Regions from separate parts of the Stenotrophomonas rhizophila genome, predicted to be linked through region 2. Evidence: riboswitches for the same ligand, from Rfam matches in the RefSeq annotation. Region 2 holds a riboswitch; the other holds the start of a gene.
What was found. A riboswitch is a leader RNA that binds a small molecule or an ion and turns the genes downstream of it on or off. The one in region 2 is predicted to bind glycine.
Positions count from the first base shown of each region.

Region 1: linked by a shared signal. The riboswitch ahead of gcvP (aminomethyl-transferring glycine dehydrogenase) and the one ahead of BAY15_RS17110 (trimeric intracellular cation channel family protein) in region 2 are both predicted to bind glycine.

Region 1 is NZ_CP016294.1:3,139,006-3,148,523, forward strand. Features, by position in the region: gene BAY15_RS14085 (hypothetical protein) at 1-320, opposite strand, end outside; gene BAY15_RS14090 (multidrug effflux MFS transporter) at 370-1,593, opposite strand; glycine riboswitch at 1,888-1,989, shown strand; gene gcvP (aminomethyl-transferring glycine dehydrogenase) at 2,074-4,953, shown strand; gene BAY15_RS14100 (hypothetical protein) at 5,119-5,376, shown strand; gene BAY15_RS19455 (hypothetical protein) at 5,482-5,772, shown strand; gene BAY15_RS14105 (amino acid permease) at 5,940-7,334, opposite strand; gene BAY15_RS14110 (AraC family transcriptional regulator) at 7,420-8,130, opposite strand; gene BAY15_RS14115 (catalase) at 8,289-9,518, shown strand, end outside.
Region 2 is NZ_CP016294.1:3,832,995-3,842,512, forward strand. Features, by position in the region: gene BAY15_RS17095 (NAD(P)/FAD-dependent oxidoreductase) at 1-1,255, shown strand, start outside; gene BAY15_RS17100 (hypothetical protein) at 1,228-1,545, opposite strand; gene BAY15_RS17105 (GIY-YIG nuclease family protein) at 1,542-1,814, opposite strand; glycine riboswitch at 1,859-1,954, shown strand; glycine riboswitch at 1,962-2,052, shown strand; gene BAY15_RS17110 (trimeric intracellular cation channel family protein) at 2,136-2,753, shown strand; gene BAY15_RS17115 (GNAT family N-acetyltransferase) at 2,750-3,187, opposite strand; gene BAY15_RS17120 (DUF1778 domain-containing protein) at 3,234-3,539, opposite strand; gene BAY15_RS17125 (3-deoxy-7-phosphoheptulonate synthase) at 3,687-4,760, opposite strand; gene BAY15_RS17130 (serine hydrolase domain-containing protein) at 5,062-6,225, shown strand; gene groL (chaperonin GroEL) at 6,295-7,944, opposite strand; gene BAY15_RS17140 (co-chaperone GroES) at 8,035-8,322, opposite strand; gene BAY15_RS17145 (endonuclease) at 8,602-9,518, shown strand, end outside.

The DNA of each region.
Region 1 (9,518 bases), 690 kb from region 2:
TTGGCTTCGGCGTGCGCGGCGTCTTTCAATGCATCCGAATACACCAGGCGCACCGGCGTTCCCTGGCGCTCGTGCAGTTCGGCGGCCTGCATGATCAGCGCCAGCACGCGGGCGGCGCTGGGGGTCTGCCCGGCGATACGGCCATCCATGCCCAGCACCCATTCGCCATCGCGGCGCACCACGCCGGCCAGCAGCGTGCGCTGCTGGTCGCGCAGTTCGGCATGGGGCTCCACCGGCGACGCGTTGGCCTTTTCACGATTGGCCGCTTCGGTTTCGCGGCGCTTGCGCAGGTCACGGCGCAGCTTGGAGGTGGTCGACATCAGCGGGACTTCCGGACTTCAACAGATGGGGAAAGGATAACGCACCGGCTCAGGCCAGGCCGGCCAGGGCCTCGCGGCGGCGTTCGCAGCGACGCTCCCAGAACCAGAAGCTGGCGCCGATGGCGAAGAAGCCGGCATAGCCCAGCGCCAGGTGCAGCGGGGTGTGGCTGAGCATCGGCGACACCACCCCGGCCACCACGGTGTTGATCATCAGCTGCAGGAACATCTGCATCGACGAGGCAAGACCGCGCTGGTGCGGGTACATATCCAGCACGGCAAGCGCCAGGATCGGGAAGATCAGCGCCATGCCCACGCCACCGACGAAGATCGGCAGCACCGCCCAGGGCAGCGCGATCTGGTCCACCGCCAGCACATAGGCCAGGTTGACCAGCGCCGATACCGCACACAGGCTGAAGCCGATCCCGACCTGGCGGGCGGCGGTCATCCGCCCGGCCATGCGCCCGGACAGGAACGAGCCCGTGGTCATGCCGCCGATGGTGGGAATGAACAGCCAGGCAAAACCGCCCTCGCCCAGCTGCAGGTGCTGCATCACGAACACCGGTGCCGAGGCGATGTACAGGAAAATGCCGGAGAAATTGAACGCACCGGCTGCCGCCAGGCGCAGCAGGCGCGGATTGGTGCCCATCTGCAGGTAGCTGCGCAGCAGCGCGCGGGTGGACAGCGGGGTGCGGGCTTCCACCGGGTGGGTCTCCGGCAGCCACTTGCCGGTGGCGGCGAGCAACACCAGCGCGAACACCACCAGGAACCAGAAGATCAGCGGCCAGTCGCCGCCGCCGAGCAGGATCCAGCCGCCGATGATCGGCGCGATCGCCGGGGCGATGCCGAAGATCATCGAGACCTGGCTCATCAACCGCTGCGCGTCGGCGCCATGGTAGAGGTCGCGGATCACCGCGCGGCCGACGATCACGCCTACGCCGGCGGTGACGCCCTGCAGCGCGCGGAACACCAGCAGCGTGGTCAGGTCGCGCGACAGCGCGCAGCCGATCGAGGCGGCGATGAACAGCACCAGCCCCCCCAGGATCACCCGGCGGCGGCCGAACGCGTCCGACAGCGGGCCGTGCGCCAGGCTCATCAGGCCGTAGAACAGCAGGTACACGCTCACCGTCTGCTGCACCGCGACCTGGTCGACCTGCATGCGCTCGCCCAGCAGCAGGAACGCCGGGAAGATGGTGTCGATCGAGAACGGGCCGAACATGGCCAGGCCGGCAAGCAGCAGGGCCAGGCGGCGGTTGGAGGGCGGAGCGGGTGTCATCGGGTCTTCCGTCAGCGGCCGTGCGAACGCACGGAAGGCGCCGGCCGCAGCCTGCGGTGGCGCCTGATGAATACGAGGATGCAGCCATGATAGGCCGTCCGCCTGCCTGGCACCATGCCCGGCGGCCGGTTATGACGCGGTCGGCGCCCCCTGTTCATGTGCCGGACGGGCGTTGTCGGCCGGGCCGCTGGGCTATAATTCCCACGCTACATGGTGGGAGAAGCGGCGCTTTGTATTGAAGCACCCGCTGCCGAAGGCGCAACGCCCGTAATCGCTCAGGCCCGATACCACCCGCACCAAAACTCTGGAGAGACCGGCCAGTGCCGGCGCCGAAGGGGCACGAAGCACGCAGCCGCGCGCTTTTAAACTCTCAGGCAAAAGGACAGAGGGGCACCCAGGAAGACCGCAGGGTCCGGTGGATCGTTGTCGCCCATGACACGCCCCGTCCGCGCTTCCGAACGTGCGTGCCCACTCTTTTGGATGCCAGCCATGTCCCAGAACACCCCTACCCTGCGCGAGCTTGAACACCACCACGCGTTCGTTGAACGCCACATCGGCCCCAACGACGCCGAAATCGCGCAGATGCTCGACGTGGTCGGCCACGCCTCGCTGGACGCACTGACCGACGCCATCGTGCCGTCGGGCATCAAGTCGCCGGCCGCGCTGGCGCTGCCCAGCTCGCTGACCGAAGTGGAAGCCCTGGCCAAGATCCGCACCATCGCCGAAAAGAACCAGGTGTTCCGCACCTTCATCGGCCAGGGGTACTACGGCACCCTCACCCCGAACGTCATCCTGCGTAACGTGCTGGAAAACCCGGCGTGGTACACCGCTTACACCCCATACCAGGCCGAGATCTCGCAGGGCCGCATGGAAGCGCTGATCAACTTCCAGACCCTGTGCGCCGACCTGACCGGCATGGAGATCGCCAACGCCTCGCTGCTGGATGAAGCCACCGCCGCGGCCGAAGCGATGACCCTGGCCAAGCGTTCGGCCAAGTCCAGGTCCGACACCTTCTTCGTGCACGACGCCGTGCACCCGCAGACGCTGGAACTGCTGCGCACCCGCGCCGAGCCGATGGGCATCGTGCTGCGCGTGGGCACCCCGGCCGAAGCCATGGAAGCCGAAGCCTACGGCGTGCTGCTGCAGTACCCCGATACCTTCGGCCACATCGGCGACTACAAGGCGCTGGCCGATGCCGTGCATGCCCGTGGTGGCCTGGTGGCCGTGGCCACCGACCTGCTGGCGCTGACCCTGATTGCCGCCCCCGGCGAATGGGGCGCGGACATCGTGGTGGGCAACTCGCAGCGCTTCGGCGTGCCGTTCGGCTTCGGCGGCCCGCACGCGGCCTTCATGGCCTGCCGTGATGCCTACAAGCGTTCGATGCCGGGCCGCCTGATCGGCGTGTCGGTCGATGCGCAGGGCAATGCGGCCTACCGCCTCACCCTGCAGACCCGCGAACAGCACATCCGCCGCGAGAAGGCCACCTCCAACATCTGCACCGCGCAGGTGCTGCTGGCGGTCATGGCCTCGATGTATGCCGTGTACCACGGCCCGGAGGGCCTGACCCGCATCGCCCGCCGCACCCACCGCCTGGCCGCGATCCTGGCTGCCGCGCTGCGCACGGCCGGCATCAACGTCGGCGAGCAGTTCTTCGACACCCTGCACGTCAAGGACATCGACGCGACCGCGATCCATGCCAAGGCGGCCGCCGCCCGCATCAACCTGCGCGCGATCGACAGCGAAGCGGTCGGCATCAGCCTGGACGAAACCACCACCCGCGCCGACATCGTCGCGCTGGGCCAGCTGTTCGGTGCCAGCGTGGACGTGGAAGCACTGGACGCGGCCACCGCCGATGCCCTGCCGGCCGGCCTGGTGCGCACCAGCGCGTTCCTGACCCACCCGGTGTTCAACACCCACCACAGCGAACACGAGCTGCTGCGCTACCTGCGCTCGCTGGCCGACAAGGACCTGGCGATGGATCGCACCATGATCCCGCTGGGCAGCTGCACCATGAAGCTCAATGCCACCGCCGAGATGATCCCGGTGACCTGGCCGGAGTTCGCCAACATCCACCCGCTGGCCCCGGCCGACCAGGCCCTTGGTTACAAGGAACTGATCGACGGGCTGGAAGCGATGCTGGTCGAGTGCACCGGCTATGACGCGGTGAGCCTGCAGCCGAACTCCGGCGCGCAGGGCGAATATGCCGGCCTGCTGGCGATCCGCGCCTACCACCGCTCGCGTGGCGAAGGCCATCGCGACGTCTGCCTGATTCCGGATTCGGCGCACGGCACCAACCCGGCCTCCGCGCAGATGTGCGGCATGAAGGTGGTGGTGACCAAGACCGACGGCAATGGCAACGTGGATGTGGAAGACATCCGCATCAACGCCGAGAAGTACAGCGACCGCCTGGCCGCGATCATGATGACCTACCCCTCCACGCACGGCGTGTTCGAGGAAGAAGTGGTCGAGATCTGCGAGATCATCCACAAGCACGGCGGCCAGGTGTACACCGACGGCGCCAACATGAACGCCCTGGTCGGCGTGGCCAAGCCCGGCAAGTGGGGCTCGGACGTGTCGCACCTGAACCTGCACAAGACCTTCTGCATTCCGCATGGCGGCGGCGGCCCGGGCGTGGGCCCGTGCGCGGTCAAGTCGCACCTTGCCCCGTTCCTGCCGGGCAAGCTGGGCGACAACGGCCCGGTGGGCATGGTCAGCGCGGCCAGCTTCGGCAGCGCCTCGATCCTGCCGATCAGCTGGATGTACATCACGCTGATGGGCACTGAAGGCCTGCGCAAGGCCACCCAGGTGGCGCTGCTCAACGCCAACTACATCGCCAAGCGCCTGGCCCCGCACTTCAAGACGCTGTACACCGGCCGCAACGGGCTGGTGGCGCACGAGTGCATCCTGGACGTGCGCCCGCTGGAGAAGACCTCTGGCGTGGGTGCTGAAGACGTGGCCAAGCGCCTGATCGACTTCGGCTTCCACGCCCCGACCCTGAGCTTCCCGGTCGCGGGCACGCTGATGGTGGAGCCGACCGAAAGCGAATCGCTGCACGAGCTGGACCGTTTCATCAACGCGATGATCCAGATCCGCGAGGAAATCGCCGCGATCGAAGACGGCCGCCTGGACCGCGAGGACAACCCGCTCAAGCATGCACCGCACACTGCGACCGCGGTGTCGGCCAGCGAGTGGTCGCACGCCTACCCGCGCGAACTGGCCGCCTTCCCGCTGGCCAGCCTGCGCCAGCAGAAGTACTGGCCGCCGGTGGCACGCGTGGACAACGTCTACGGCGACAAGAACGTGATGTGCGCCTGCATCCCGGTCGACGCGTACAAGGAAGACGAGGGCGTGGAGGTCTGATCCTCCTGCCTGGCTGAAACGAAACGGCCCGCGAAAGCGGGCCGTTTTTGCTTGGCCCGAGTTGGGCCAGCGCTGCCTGGAACGAACCCACATGCATGAAACATGGAAGCGCGGGCGCTGGACGGTTCGTAGCGTACAGGTCCTCTCACACTGGACCCGTTCCGCATGATCCCAAAACTCGATACCAGCACCCCAAGCTCCGCGCCCATGCGAAGCCAAGCGAGCCAAGCCAGCGAGCAGGCGCCGATCACCCATGTGAACAACGTAGCGGCGGCCATGGCATTCGCGGCGGCGCCGCTGTACCGCACCTATACGTCCGAAGCCGACATGCCATGGTGCACCTTGGCGCAAAAATATCCAAACGTGAAAGAGTACGCTGTGGCGCTGAAAATGACCGAAGAGGCGCCCCCGGCGAAGTCATGACCCGGTAGTGCCGGCCATTGGCCGGCCCAGGCGGTAATGACGACGGCCCGCGCAAAGCGGGCCGTTCTTTCTTGTCCTGCGATGGCATTCTGAAAGCTGCATCGCATGATCGCGGTCACCCTTGCCCACCCAGCTGGACTTACGCTTGGAGCAATGATGATTCCGAAAGAAGTTTCTTCCCACTCCGTCGGCAGGATCATTCCGCCGCAGGTGTTCCGCATTGAACAACCGTACGGACCGGCGCCGGCGTCGGCAAGACCGCAGCCGGCCACGATCTCCAACACGACCCCGCCAAGAATCGACCAGACCACCAACGGATCGCAGAAGTGCGAGCACGACGTAGACCCTGCACTCCATGCTAACTCTGCCAACAGGCATCTGGACAATCGTTACTGACGGCGACAGTCCTACGTCTTGACGCTGACCGTTGAGCGGCGTGGCAACAGTGTGAACGGCCCGCAGACGCGGGCCGTCATTGTTATGGGTTCTGCCTGGCCGGTGTCGCGCGCGACCGCCGTCATGGGTCGCCTCGATCACGCAGGACACGCGTGGCGTGTCTACGATTATTCCGAGGAGCGGTTGCGGCGCACGCGGCGGGTGACTTCGCTGATGATCGCAATCACAGCGGTGAGCGCGGCCATCGACAGGAACTGCACGCGGGTGTGCGCTTCGGACAGCAGCAGGCCGAAGATCAGTGCCAGCACGCACAGGCCGAGCACGGTCAGGTACGGGTAGCCGGCCATGCGGAACGGCAGGCGGGTGCCGTCGCGGTTGGCCCGGTGGCGCAGGATCAGCTGCGACAGCAGCGAAATCGTCCACACCAGCAGGCAGGTGGAGCCCACGATGTTCAGCAGCACCGGCAGCACCTTGTCGGGAAACACCAGCTCCATCACCGTGGCGGCGAAGCCGAACAGCACGCTGGCCAGCACCGCAATGAGCGGCACGTGGCGCGGGTCGGTCCAGCCCAGCACCGCCGGGGCTTCGCGGCGGCGCGCCAGCGAATACATCATGCGCGAGGCGCCATACAGGTTGGCGTTGAGCGCCGACAACAGTGCGATCACCGCGATCAGGGTGATGGCCGTGGCGGCCCCCGGAATGTTGGCCACCTGCAGCACGGCGGCGAACGGCGACTTCAGCGCTTCGCTGGTCCACGGCACCACGGCGATGATCACGCTCAGCGAGCCGATGTAGAACACCAGGATGCGCCACGCCACGGTGCGGATGGCACGGGCAATGCTGCGCTCGGGGTCTTCGGTTTCGGCCGCGGCCACCGCCACGATTTCGGTGCCGCCGAAGGCGAACACCACTACCAGCAGTGCCGCACCGATCCCGGCCAGCCCGTTGGGGGCGAAACCGCCGTGCTGGGTGAAGTTGCTCAGGCCCGGCGACGCCACGTCCGGCAGCCAGCCCATCAGCAGCGCCACGCCGATCAGGATGAACCCGATGATGGCGGCCACCTTGAGGATGGCGAACCAGAACTCGAATTCACCGAAGTTCTTCACTCCCAGCAGGTTGATCGCGGTGAAGAACAGCATGAATGCCAGCGCCGCCATCGGTACCGGGATCACCGGCCAAACCGTGGCCAGCAGGCCCGCCGCACCGACCGCTTCGGCGGCGATCACGATCACCAGCTGCACCCACCACAGCCAGCCCACCGTGGCGCCGGCCGTGGCGCCCATGGCGTCGGCGGCATACACCGAGAACGCGCCACTGGTCGGCTTGGCCGCAGCCATCTCGCCCAGCGCGTTCATCACGATGATCACCAGCGCACCGGCCACCAGGTAGGACAGCAGCACCGCCGGACCAGCGGCCTGCACGCCCACCCCGGAGCCCAGGAACAGGCCGGCGCCGATGGCGCTGCCCAGGCCCATCATGATCAGCTGGCGGGGTTTGAGCGAGCTCCCGAGGCGGGTGTCGGCGGGTGCGGCGGCGGAGGCCGGAGTCTGGGATGCGGGCATCGGAATCGATTGGCGGGCAACAGGTGCGACACCATACCTTGTCCGGCCGGCGGACGGGATAGGGGCAACGCCCCTGCCCCTGTAATCAGGGCTCTGCGCGCTCCGCGATCTGGGCGCGATAGGCCCGTGGCGACACCCCGACCTCGGCCTTGAACTTGCGGGTGAACGCGCTCTGGTCGGTAAACCCGCAGGCCTGGCCGATGCTGGCGATGGTGTCGCTGCCATGCAGCAGATGCACCGCCATCTGGATGCGCAGCCGGGTCAGTACCTGCTGCGGGGTCATCTGGAACACCCTGCGGAAGGTGCGCTCCAGCTTGGACAGCGAAAACCCGGTGATATCCAGCAAGGTCTGCATGCGCACGTTCTCGGCGTAATGCGCGTTCAGGTGGGCCAGCGCCAGCCGCAGCTGTTCGTATTGGGTGCCCAGGCTGTCTTTCTGCCCCAGGTCGCGGGAGATGCCGATCAGCCCGCGGATCTGCCCGTCCACCAGCAGCGGCCGCTTGCAGGTCAGGCACCAGCCCGGCTCGCGGTTGGCGAACAGGTGCAGCTCCATCAGGTTCTCGATCACTTTGCCGGCCAGTACCTGCGCATCCTGGGTGGCGTAGTCCGCGCCCAGCCCCGTGGGGTAGATCTCGGCAGCGGTGCGCCCGATCACTTCCTTGCGGGACTTCAGCCCCAGACGGCGCAGCATGGTCTGGTTGATGTGCGTGTAGCGCCCGTCGCGGTCCTTCATGAAGAACAGCACATCGGGAATCGCATCGAACAGGGCTTCGATGTCGGCAGGTTCAACGCGCATGCGGGGGCGGCAGGAGGATGGACACGCCACCAAGGATACCTGCCTGGCTGCCGGCGTGAAGCGCAGGTGCATGCGCGACCGGGTTCTCCGACCGGCGATTAACGCCCCGCCCGCCACTGTGAGGCGTTGCATCCCCCCTGCCAGCCCGGAGTCGCCTGATGGCCACCAGCAAGCCCCGCACCAAATCCGCCCCGCCCGCCGATCGCCGTGGCGAAGGCGACGAACTTCACCAGCAGGCCGGCGGTGGCCATCCGGCACTGACCACCAACCAGGGCATCCCGGTGGCGGACAACCAGAACTCGCTGCGCGACACCCCGCGCGGACCGACGTTGCTGGAAGACTTCATCCTGCGCGAGAAGATCACCCACTTCGACCATGAGCGCATTCCGGAGCGCATCGTGCACGCGCGCGGCAGCGCTGCGCACGGCTATTTCGAACTTACCCGTTCGCTGGAGGAATTCACCCGTGCGCGCGTGCTGACCGAAGTAGGCGTCCGCACGCCCGTGTTCACCCGTTTCTCCACCGTCGCCGGTGGTGCCGGTTCCGTGGACACCCCGCGCGATGTGCGCGGCTTCGCGGTGAAGTTCTATACGCCCGAGGGTAACTGGGACCTGGTGGGCAACAACATCCCGGTGTTCTTCATCCAGGACGCGATCAAGTTCCCCGACCTGATCCACGCGGTCAAGATGGAACCGGACCGTGCATTCCCGCAGGCCGCCAGCGCCCATGACACGTTCTGGGACTTCGTTTCGCTGATGCCCGAATCGATGCACATGATCATGTGGGCGATGAGCGACCGCACCATTCCGCGTTCGCTTCGCACCATCGAAGGCTTCGGCATCCACAGCTTCCGGCTGTTGAACGATGCCGGCGAATCCACCTTCGTGAAGTTCCACTGGCGGCCCAAGCTTGGGGTGCAGTCCACCGTGTGGGACGAGGCGGTGAAGCTGCAGGGGGCGGACAACGATTTCCACCGCCGCGACCTGTTCGAGGCGATCACTGCCGGTGACTTCCCCGAATGGGAGCTGGCGGTGCAGCTGTTCACCGAAGAAGAAGCCGAGGCGTTCCCGTTCGACCACCTGGATTCGACCAAGATCATTCCCGAGTCGCTGGTGCCGCTGACCGTGATCGGCCGGATGGTGCTGGACCGCTGGCCGGACAACTTCTTCGCCGAAACCGAGCAGGTCGCCTACTGCCCGGCCAACGTGCCGCCCGGCATCGATTTCAGCAACGACCCGCTGCTGCAGGGACGGCTGTTCTCGTACCTGGACACCCAGCTCAGCCGCCTGGGTGGACCGAACTTCCACCAGATTCCGGTCAACGCACCCAAGTGCCCGTTCGCCAACCATCAACGCGACGGCCATATGCAGATGAACATCCCCAAGGGC
Region 2 (9,518 bases):
CTGGGCCACCCGCGCGCTGGCCAGCGCGCGCATCCGCATCACCCTGGTGGACCGTCGCAACCACCATCTGTTCCAGCCGCTGCTGTACCAGGTCGCCACCGCCGGCCTGTCCGCACCCGACATCGCCGCGCCGCTGCGCCACATCCTGGGCGACCAGCGCAATGTTGAAGTGCGGCTGGGCGAGGTGACCTCGATCGACAAGGCCAGCCGCCAGATCACCCTGGCCGACGGCAGCCAGCTCGGCTACGACACCCTGATGCTGTGCACCGGCGCCACCCACGCCTATTTCGGGCACGACGAGTGGGCCGCCGACGCGCCTGGCCTGAAAACCCTGGACGATGCGATCGCACTGCGCCGCAAGCTGCTGCTGGCCTTCGAACGCGCCGAGGCCGAGCCGGATCCGGCACGCAAGGCGGCGTGGCTGAGCTTCGCGGTGGTCGGCGGCGGCCCCACCGGGGTGGAACTGGCCGGCACGTTGGCCGAGATCGCGCGGCACACGCTACGCAACGAGTTCCGCCATATCGATCCGGCCAGCGCCAAGGTGCGGCTGGTCGAAGCCGGGCCGCGGGTGCTGTCCAGCTTCCCCGAGGTGCTGTCGCTGAAAGCGCGGCGCCAGCTGGAGAAGCTCGGGGTGGAGGTGTTGACGGGTACAGCGGTCAATCACATCGACGGCGAGGGCTTCCAGCTCGGCGAGCAGTTCGTTGCCGCGCGCACCGTGGTGTGGGCCGCGGGCGTGGCCGCTTCGCCGCTGGCGCGGACGCTGGAGGTGCCGTTGGACCGCGCCGGACGCGTGCCGGTGCAGCCCGACCTGACCCTGGCCGGGCACCCGGAGATCTTCGTCGCCGGCGACCTGGCCGCGCTGCAGCAGGCCGATGGCCGGCCGGTGCCGGGCGTTGCCCCGGCCGCCAAGCAGATGGGCAAGCATGTGGCCGCGACAATTCGTGCACGGCTGGAGGGCAAGCCGTCACCCGGGCCGTTCAAGTACCAGGACTTCGGCAACCTGGCCACGATCGGCCGCATGGCCGCCATCGTGCACCTGGGCCGGCTGCAGTTGTCGGGCGTGCTGGCGTGGTGGTTCTGGCTGGCCGCGCACGTGTTCTTCCTGATCGGGTTCCGCAACCGGATCGTGGTGCTGCTCAACTGGGCGGTGGCGTATTGGAGCTACCAGCGCAGCGCGCGGATCATCTTCGGTGATGACCGCGAGGACCGGCGGCCGAAGCCATCCGATCAGGGATCGTTGCCGGGCGCGAGGTGAACGTCCCAGGTACACAGGTAGTCCGGATCGCTGATGGTCAGTGCCATCGAGCGCAGGGTGTAGTCGCCTGGAGCGGCCGGCGTGTAGTGGTCCAGCGTGGGCGGCAGGAACAGCTCCCCGCCGTCCACTGCGCTGGCCAGTACCACGCCCTCGTCGTCATTGATGCGCAGCACGTGCCCGGCCATCTGGCGGTGCTCCAGGGCGTTGCCCTGGGCGTCAAGGTAGGTCATGCCGGCGAGCACGGTCTTGCCGATCATTGCGCGCGCCTTGGCCGGGTCGATTCCGGTCATGTTCCGGCACTCCGTTGCTGCAGCCAGGCCAGTTTGCGTGCGCGCGGCTGGCGCTTGAGCTCGCATTCGGCCTTGGAAGCTGCCGAGCGGTTGGGATACGCGCGCACCGCCAGCAGCTTCACTGGTGGATTGGCGCGGGTGTAGCGCGCGCCTTTGCCGCACAGGTGTGCCTGGAAGCGGGCGTCCACGTCGTTGCTGATGCCGGCGTAATAGCTGCCGTTGCGGCATTCCAGCAGGTAGACGTACCAGGGGGCGGGTTCAGCGGGCATACCGGGATTATCCACCGGCGGGGGCGCGCTGGCTGCTAGAATCCGACCCGGATGCAGGAGAGAGGCGCCGCGCTGGCGCCCGCCGAAGGCGCAGGCTCCCATAATCGCTCAGGCCGGTGGCTCGATACTCCACCAACCATGCATCCAACACGCCGATCTGGAGAGAGGTCTTCAATGACCCGCCGAAGGGGCACGTGGCCTGGCCACTGAACTCTCAGGCAAAAGGACAGCGGGAGCGGCAACGGAATCCCACCCCACGACAGTGCTGCGGCGCTGGCGCGTGCGCGTTTCCGTCCCCGCCTGCACCTCCGGAGCCATTGCATGCTGCTGTCCATCATCTACCTCATCGCCATTTCCGCCGAAGCCATGACCGGCGCGCTGTCTGCCGGCCGGCGGCGGATGGACCTGTTCGGCGTGGTCATCATCGCCTGCGTCACCGCGCTGGGCGGCGGTTCGCTGCGCGATATCGTGCTGGGCCACTACCCGCTGGGCTGGGTCAAGCACCCCGAGTACCTGGGCTTCACCATATGTGCGGCGCTGATCGCCACCTGGGTGGCGCGCTGGATGCACCACTTCCGCCGCACCTTCCTGGTGCTCGATGGCCTGGGCCTGATCTGCTTCACCCTGATCGGCTGCGCGGTGGCGCGCGACGGCGGCCACGCGGTGCCGATCGTGCTCATCGCCGGCATGCTCACCGGCGCCTTCGGCGGCGTGCTGCGCGACGTGCTGTGCAACGAGGTGCCGCTGATCTTCCAGAAGGAGCTGTACGCGGTGATCACCCTGCTTACCGGCGCGGCATGGCTGGGCCTGCTCGAACTGGGTGTGTCGCTCAACGCCGCCACGTTGTGGTGCCTGGGCGGCGGCTTCGCCTTCCGCCTGCTCGCGATCCACTTCAAGTGGGAGATGCCGAAGTTCGTGTACCGCGACGAGGTGCATTAGCACGCAAGGGGCAGCATCAGCGTCAGAGGGTGAATGGGTGAAGCGATGAAACCGTGCTTGAGGTAGAACGCCTTGGCGGGCTCATCGATGGCATGGCAGAGCAACGCCCGTGCGCCGACCTGACCGCACGCCTGCAGCGAACGTAGCACCGCATCCTTCAACAAGCCCTGGCCAATGCCTTGCCCCGCCCTGTCCGCATGTACCGCCAACCGCCCCAACACGATGACCGGAATGGGATCGGGCATGTTGCGGCGGATTCGTCCGGGCACGGCGTCATGCGCTATCGAGCCGGCTGAAAGCGCGTAATAACCGACAACGCGACGCTGCTCGTCGCAGGCCACGAAGCATCGTGATGCGCCGGATGCCTGGTTCTGGCGTGCGCGTTCAAGCAGCCATTTCGCCAAGGCTGGAGCACTGCAGCGGAAGTCATCCAACAGATGTTCCGCGTGCAGCGGGGTTGGAGCGGAGAGCCACAAGGGCTCAGCGTTCCCAGGGCGCCGGCGTGCTCAACAACCGGCGCAGCGCCAGGTTGTCCTCCAGCGGCGCGTCCAGCAGCGCATTGAAGCGCTGCAGCTGCTCGGCATTCAACGTGAACTGCGTCTGGTCGGCCAGCACCTCGCGCGCCCTGTCGCAAGCGGCATCCAGGATGAACTCGGTGCGATTCACGCCACTGATTGCTACGGCACGATCGATCAGATCCTGCTTATCGGCAGGGGCCCGGAAATTGATGACTTTGCTTGCGGTTCCCATGGGAAGCACCCGCACGTTGCTGGACTGTGCATACATTGTACATACACCCTGTAGGACCCTCAAGTGAGGCCTGCAGTCTGCGGCCCCGGGCGCGCAGTATCCAATTGATTCTCTTTAACAAAACCAGACTTCCGGTAGAGCGGATCTTTCGTGGAGCCGGCCGGCGGCCGGCTCCCTGAGGGATCAAGCCGCCTCGGCCAGACGCCGCGCGCGCCGCGCACGCACTGCCTCGGCGAGCGCCTCCAGCACCTGCAGCGAACTGTCCCAGCCGATGCAGCCATCGGTGATGCTCTGGCCGTACACCAGCGGCTGGCCTTCCACCAGTTCCTGGCGGCCGGCCACCAGATGGCTTTCCACCATGACGCCCACGATGCGCTCTTCGCCTGCCGCCAGCTGTGCATTGATGTCGGCGATCACTTTCGGCTGGTTTTCGGGATTCTTGCTGCTGTTGGCGTGGCTGGCATCAATCATCAATCGCGCCGGCAGCTGCGCCTTGGCCAGCGTCTGGCTGGCGGCATCCACGCTGGCGGCATCGAAGTTGGGCACCTTGCCGCCGCGCAGGATCACGTGGCAATCCGGGTTGCCGGCGGTGGCGACAATGGCCGTATCGCCCTGTTTGGTCACAGACAGGAAATGGTGCGGGTTGGATGCGGCACCCACCGCGTCGGCGGCGATCTTGATGTTGCCGTCGGTACCGTTCTTGAAGCCGACCGGGCACGACAGCCCGGAGGCCAGCTCGCGATGCACCTGGCTTTCGGTGGTACGCGCGCCAATCGCGCCCCAGGCAACCAGGTCGGCGATGTACTGCGGCGAGATCACATCCAGGAACTCCACGCCGGCCGGCAGGCCCAACTTGTTGATGTCGCGCAGCAGGCCGCGCGCAACGCGCAGGCCCTTGTTGATCTGGAAGCTGCCATCCAGGTCCGGGTCGTTGATCAGTCCCTTCCAGCCCACCGTGGTGCGCGGCTTTTCGAAGTAGACGCGCATGACGATTTCCAGTTCGCCCGCGTACGCATCGCGCAGCGGCTTCAGGCGCTGCGCGTATTCGATCGCCGCGACCGGGTCATGGATCGAGCACGGGCCGATCACCACCGCCAGGCGGTCATCGCGGCCGTGCAGGATCTCGTGCAGTGCGGCGCGCGAGGCGCTCACCGTGGAGGAAGCTTCATCGTCGCAGGGCAGCATCGCCAACAGCTGCGCCGGCGGGGTCAACGGTTCGATCTTGCGGATGCGCAGGTCGTCGGTGTGGGGGGGCATGGGGGTGTCTCCTGGAAGGTGGGGGTCCCCAGCGCGGCGGCAACAAAAAAGCCGCCAGGTGCGCTGGCGGCTTTCGGGAATGCGTCTGAAAGTTTCTTCAGGGTGAGCGCATGCCTTCCTCCGCCGGTGGCTTCGGAAAGTAATACCAAAAGTAGGAATTGGCGTGGCGTGCGTTCATTGGGGAGTATTGATAGCACAGGGGTTTGGGAGTGCCAACTGTTTCATTCGCAACTGGGGTGCAGTGTTCAGGGCTGCAGGCCCGACGGTACGATTGGCGCCGAGACCCGGAGGAGTGCCGTGCATGCGCCCGTTCGTCCTGATGTTCTCCCTGTTGATGCCCGCGTCCGCTGCGCTGGCCGCCGCCCCACCCCACGCGCTGCCGTCCCCGCCTGCGGTGGATGCGCAGATGCAGCGTCTGATGCGGGCAACCCAGGCCCAGGGGCTGGCGTTGGCCGTGATCGATGATGGCAAGGTCGTGCAGGTGCACGCGGCCGGCAAGCGCAATGCGGCCGGCGAGCCGCTGCAGCCGGACACCATCATGTATGCCGCGTCGCTGACCAAGGCGGCGTTTGCCTACATGGTGCTGCAGCTGGTGGACGACGGCATCGTGGATCTGGATCGCCCCATCGCCGCCTACCTGGACCGTCCACTGCCGGAGTATCCGGCCGACAAGCGCTACGCGCCCTGGCCCGACCTGAAGGATGACCCGCGCTGGCAGCAGATCACCCCGCGCATGCTGCTCAGCCATCGCAGCGGTTTCTCCAACTTCGCCTTCCTTGAACCGGAGGGAAAACTGCGGCTGCATTTCGACCCGGGCACGCGATATGCGTATTCCGGGGAAGGGCTGATCCTGCTTCAGTTCGTGCTCGAACAGGGCGTAGGCCTGGACGTGGGCAGGGAAATGCAGCGGCGGGTGTTTGATCGCCTCGGCATGACCCGTACCAGCATGACCTGGCGCGCGGACTTCGCCGGCAACCTGGCCGACGGCTGGACCCAGGACGGCAGCACCGAACCGCATGACGAGCGCAGCCGTGTGCGGGCGGCGGGTTCGATGGACACCACCATCACCGATATCGCGCGGCTTGTCGCCGCACTGGTGAGCGGTGAAGGCCTTTCGCCCGCATCGCGACGTGAGCTGGTGCGCGCGCAGTGGCCGATCACCACCGCCTCGCAGTTCCCCACGCTGCAGGACGAACTGCCCCCGGCGAAGCGGCGTGCCGACCTTGCCGCCGGGCTGGGCGTGGTGGTGTTCGACGGCCCGCAGGGCCATGGTTTCTACAAAGGCGGGCATGACGACGCGGTGGGCAACACGATGGTCTGCCTGGCACGTGGCCAGCGCTGCGTGGTGATCCTGGGCAACGATGTGCGCGCCGAAGCGGCATTCCCCGCACTGGTGCGCTACGTCCTGGGTGACACCGGCGCGCCGTGGACCTGGGAATACGGCAACAAGGTGTTTGTCCCCTAACGAAAGAACCCCGCCTTTCGGCGGGGTTCTTCGTTTACAGCACGACAGGATGTCGCGTGTGCGGGGACCTTAGAAGTCCATGCCGCCCATGCCACCCATGCCGCCCATGCCGCCGCCTGCTGCGCCGGCGCCGTCATCCTTCTTCGGGGCTTCGGCCACCATCGCTTCGGTGGTGATCATCAGGCCGGCGATCGAGGCAGCGTTCTGCAGGGCAGAACGGGTCACCTTGGTCGGGTCCAGGATGCCGAACTGCAGCATGTCGCCGAACTCGCCGGTGGCGGCGTTGTAGCCGTAGCTGCCGGTGCCTTCCTTGACCTTGTTGACGATCACGGACGGCTCTTCGCCGGCGTTGGCGACGATTTCACGCAGCGGGGCTTCCATCGCGCGCAGGGCGATCTGGATGCCGTGGTTCTGGTCTTCGTTGGCGCCCTTCAGGCCAGCCAGCGCGGTGACCGCGCGGACCAGGGCAACACCGCCGCCCGGCACCACGCCTTCTTCGACCGCCGCACGGGTAGCGTGCAGGGCGTCGTCGACGCGGTCCTTCTTTTCCTTCATTTCGATTTCGGTCGACGCACCGACCTTGATCACGGCAACACCGCCGGCCAGCTTGGCCACGCGTTCCTGCAGCTTCTCACGGTCGTAATCGGACGAGGTGTCTTCGATCTGGGTCTTGATGCGGGCCACGCGTGCCTGCACCGCTTCCTGGTCGCCCTGGCCGTCGACGATGGTGGTGTTTTCCTTGGAAACCTGCACCTTCTTGGCGCGGCCGAGGTCGGCGATGGTCGCCTTCTCCAGCGACAGGCCGATTTCTTCGGAGATCACGGTGCCGCCGGTCAAGGTGGCCATGTCTTCCAGCATTGCCTTGCGGCGGTCGCCGAAGCCCGGTGCCTTGACGGCCACGACCTTCACGATGCCGCGGATGGTGTTGACCACCAGGGTCGCCAGCGCTTCGCCTTCGACTTCTTCAGCCACGATCAGCAGCGGCTTGCCGGCCTTGGCGACGCCTTCCAGCACCGGCAGCAGGTCACGCACGTTGGAGATCTTCTTGTCGTGCAGCAGGATGTACGGATCATCCAGGTCGGCGGTCTGCGCCTGCTGGTTGTTGATGAAGTACGGGGACAGGTAGCCGCGGTCGAACTGCATGCCCTTGACCACGTCCAGCTCGTTTTCCAGGCCCGAGCCTTCTTCAACGGTGATCACGCCTTCCTTGCCGACTTCACGCATCGCTTCGGCGATGATGTTGCCGATCGACTCGTCCGAGTTGGCCGAGATCGTACCGACCTGGGCAATCGCCTTGTCGTCGGCGGTGGGCTTGGAGATGTTCTTCAGCTCGGCGACGGCGGCGACCACGGCCTTGTCGATACCGCGCTTGAGGTCCATCGGGTTCATGCCGGCAGCCACGGCCTTGGCGCCTTCGCGGATCAGGGCCTGGGCCAGCACGGTGGCGGTGGTGGTGCCGTCGCCGGCGTCATCGTTGGTACGCGAGGCGACTTCCTTCACCATCTGCGCGCCCATGTTCTCGAACTTGTCAGCCAGTTCGATTTCCTTGGCGACGGACACGCCGTCCTTGGTGATGGTCGGGGCGCCGAAGCTCTTTTCGAGCACGACGTTGCGGCCCTTCGGGCCCAGGGTGGCCTTGACGGCATTGGCGAGAACGTTGACGCCGCGCACCATGCGGGCGCGGGCGTCTTCACCGAAACGAATTTCCTTGGCAGCCATTGCGATTACCTTTTATGTGGCGCCGGGCGATGCCCGGCTGCGTTGATCTGAAAAAAGAAGAAGCGGCGGGGCGAGCCCGGCGGCGCAAACTCAGCCGATGACGGCGAGGATGTCGTCTTCGCGCAGGACCTTGTATTCCACGCCTTCGCTCTTGTAGGTGCTGCCGGCGTACTGGCCGTAGATCACCTTGTCGCCAACCTTCAGCGACGGCGCGCGCACGCTGCCGTTGTCCAGCGGCTTGCCCGGGCCCACGGCCACGACTTCACCCTTGGTCGACTTTTCCTTGGCCGAGTCGGGGATGACGATGCCGCCGGCGGAGACTTCGTCGGCTTCGATCGGCTTGACCACAACGCGGTCGTGAAGCGGCTTGATGTTCATGCATGCCTCTTAAGTTGTTGATTGGTTTGAAAAAGTCCGGCGATATTAGCACTCACCCCAGGTGACTGCCAGCACCGCTCGTGAAAAAACCCGCCAGTGCGGGACAGGGCAGAGATGGTGCTGTCCCGAGCCCTTTCAAGGGGGTGCCGACGAATTCCCCCCGACCGCCATTTTCTTGACGCGCGTCCCACTGCGGAGTGCCGAATCCGACAAATCGATAGATGTGTCATATGGATTAGCTAGATTCGGCCAGCAAAACCCAATCACAAGGAGACGTAGATGAGGTTGCTCACACCGCTGTCCCTGGGGTGCCTGTTGGCGCTGGCCGCTGGTTCCGCCCAGGCGGACGTATTCATCAATGAACTGCACTACGACGACAGCACCCCGGCCGGGGATGTCGGCGAAGCCATCGAGGTGGTCGCCACCGGCGGCGAGGACCTCAGTACCTACCGGCTGTACCTGTACAACGGCAGCACTCCGTCGGCGGCCACGGTCTATGCCAACAACGCCGTGCCGGCCGGTACCGCCGCCGGCTGCGGCAAGGCCAGCATCGCCACCGTCACCTACCCCACCAACGGCCTGCAGAACGGCGCCAACGACGGCATCGCGCTGGTGGATGCCAGCGGCAAGGTCGTCCAGTTCATCAGCTACGAAGGCACCATCACCGCCTCCGGCGGCCCGGCCGCCGGCCTGACCAGCCAGAACATCCCGGTCAGCGAGAGCAACAGCACCGCCCCGGGCACGTCCCTGCAGCTCACCGGCAGCGGCAGCCAGTACACCCACTTCACCTGGGCCGGATCGGCTGCGCAGACCTTCGGTGCCTGCAACACCGGCCAGACCTTCAGCGGCGGCGGCAGCACCGGGCCCAATACCCCGCCGTCGGTGAGCACCACCACCCCGGAACAGGGCGCAACCAGCTTCCCGGCCGCTGCCGACCTGGCCGTGACCTTCAGTGAAAGCGTCACCGTCAGCGCCGGTGCGTTCACCCTGAGCTGCGGCCAGTCCGGCACGGTGCCGCTCACCCACGCCAGCAGCGGTACCCGCTTCACCCTGTCCACCAACACCGCACTGGTGGCCGGCGAAGCCTGCCGCTTCGACATACGCGCCGCGCGCATCAAGGACGCCCAGGGCGCACGACCGGCGGCCGACACGCGCATCGCGTTCACCGTGGCCGCCGGCGGTACCGATCCCGGTCC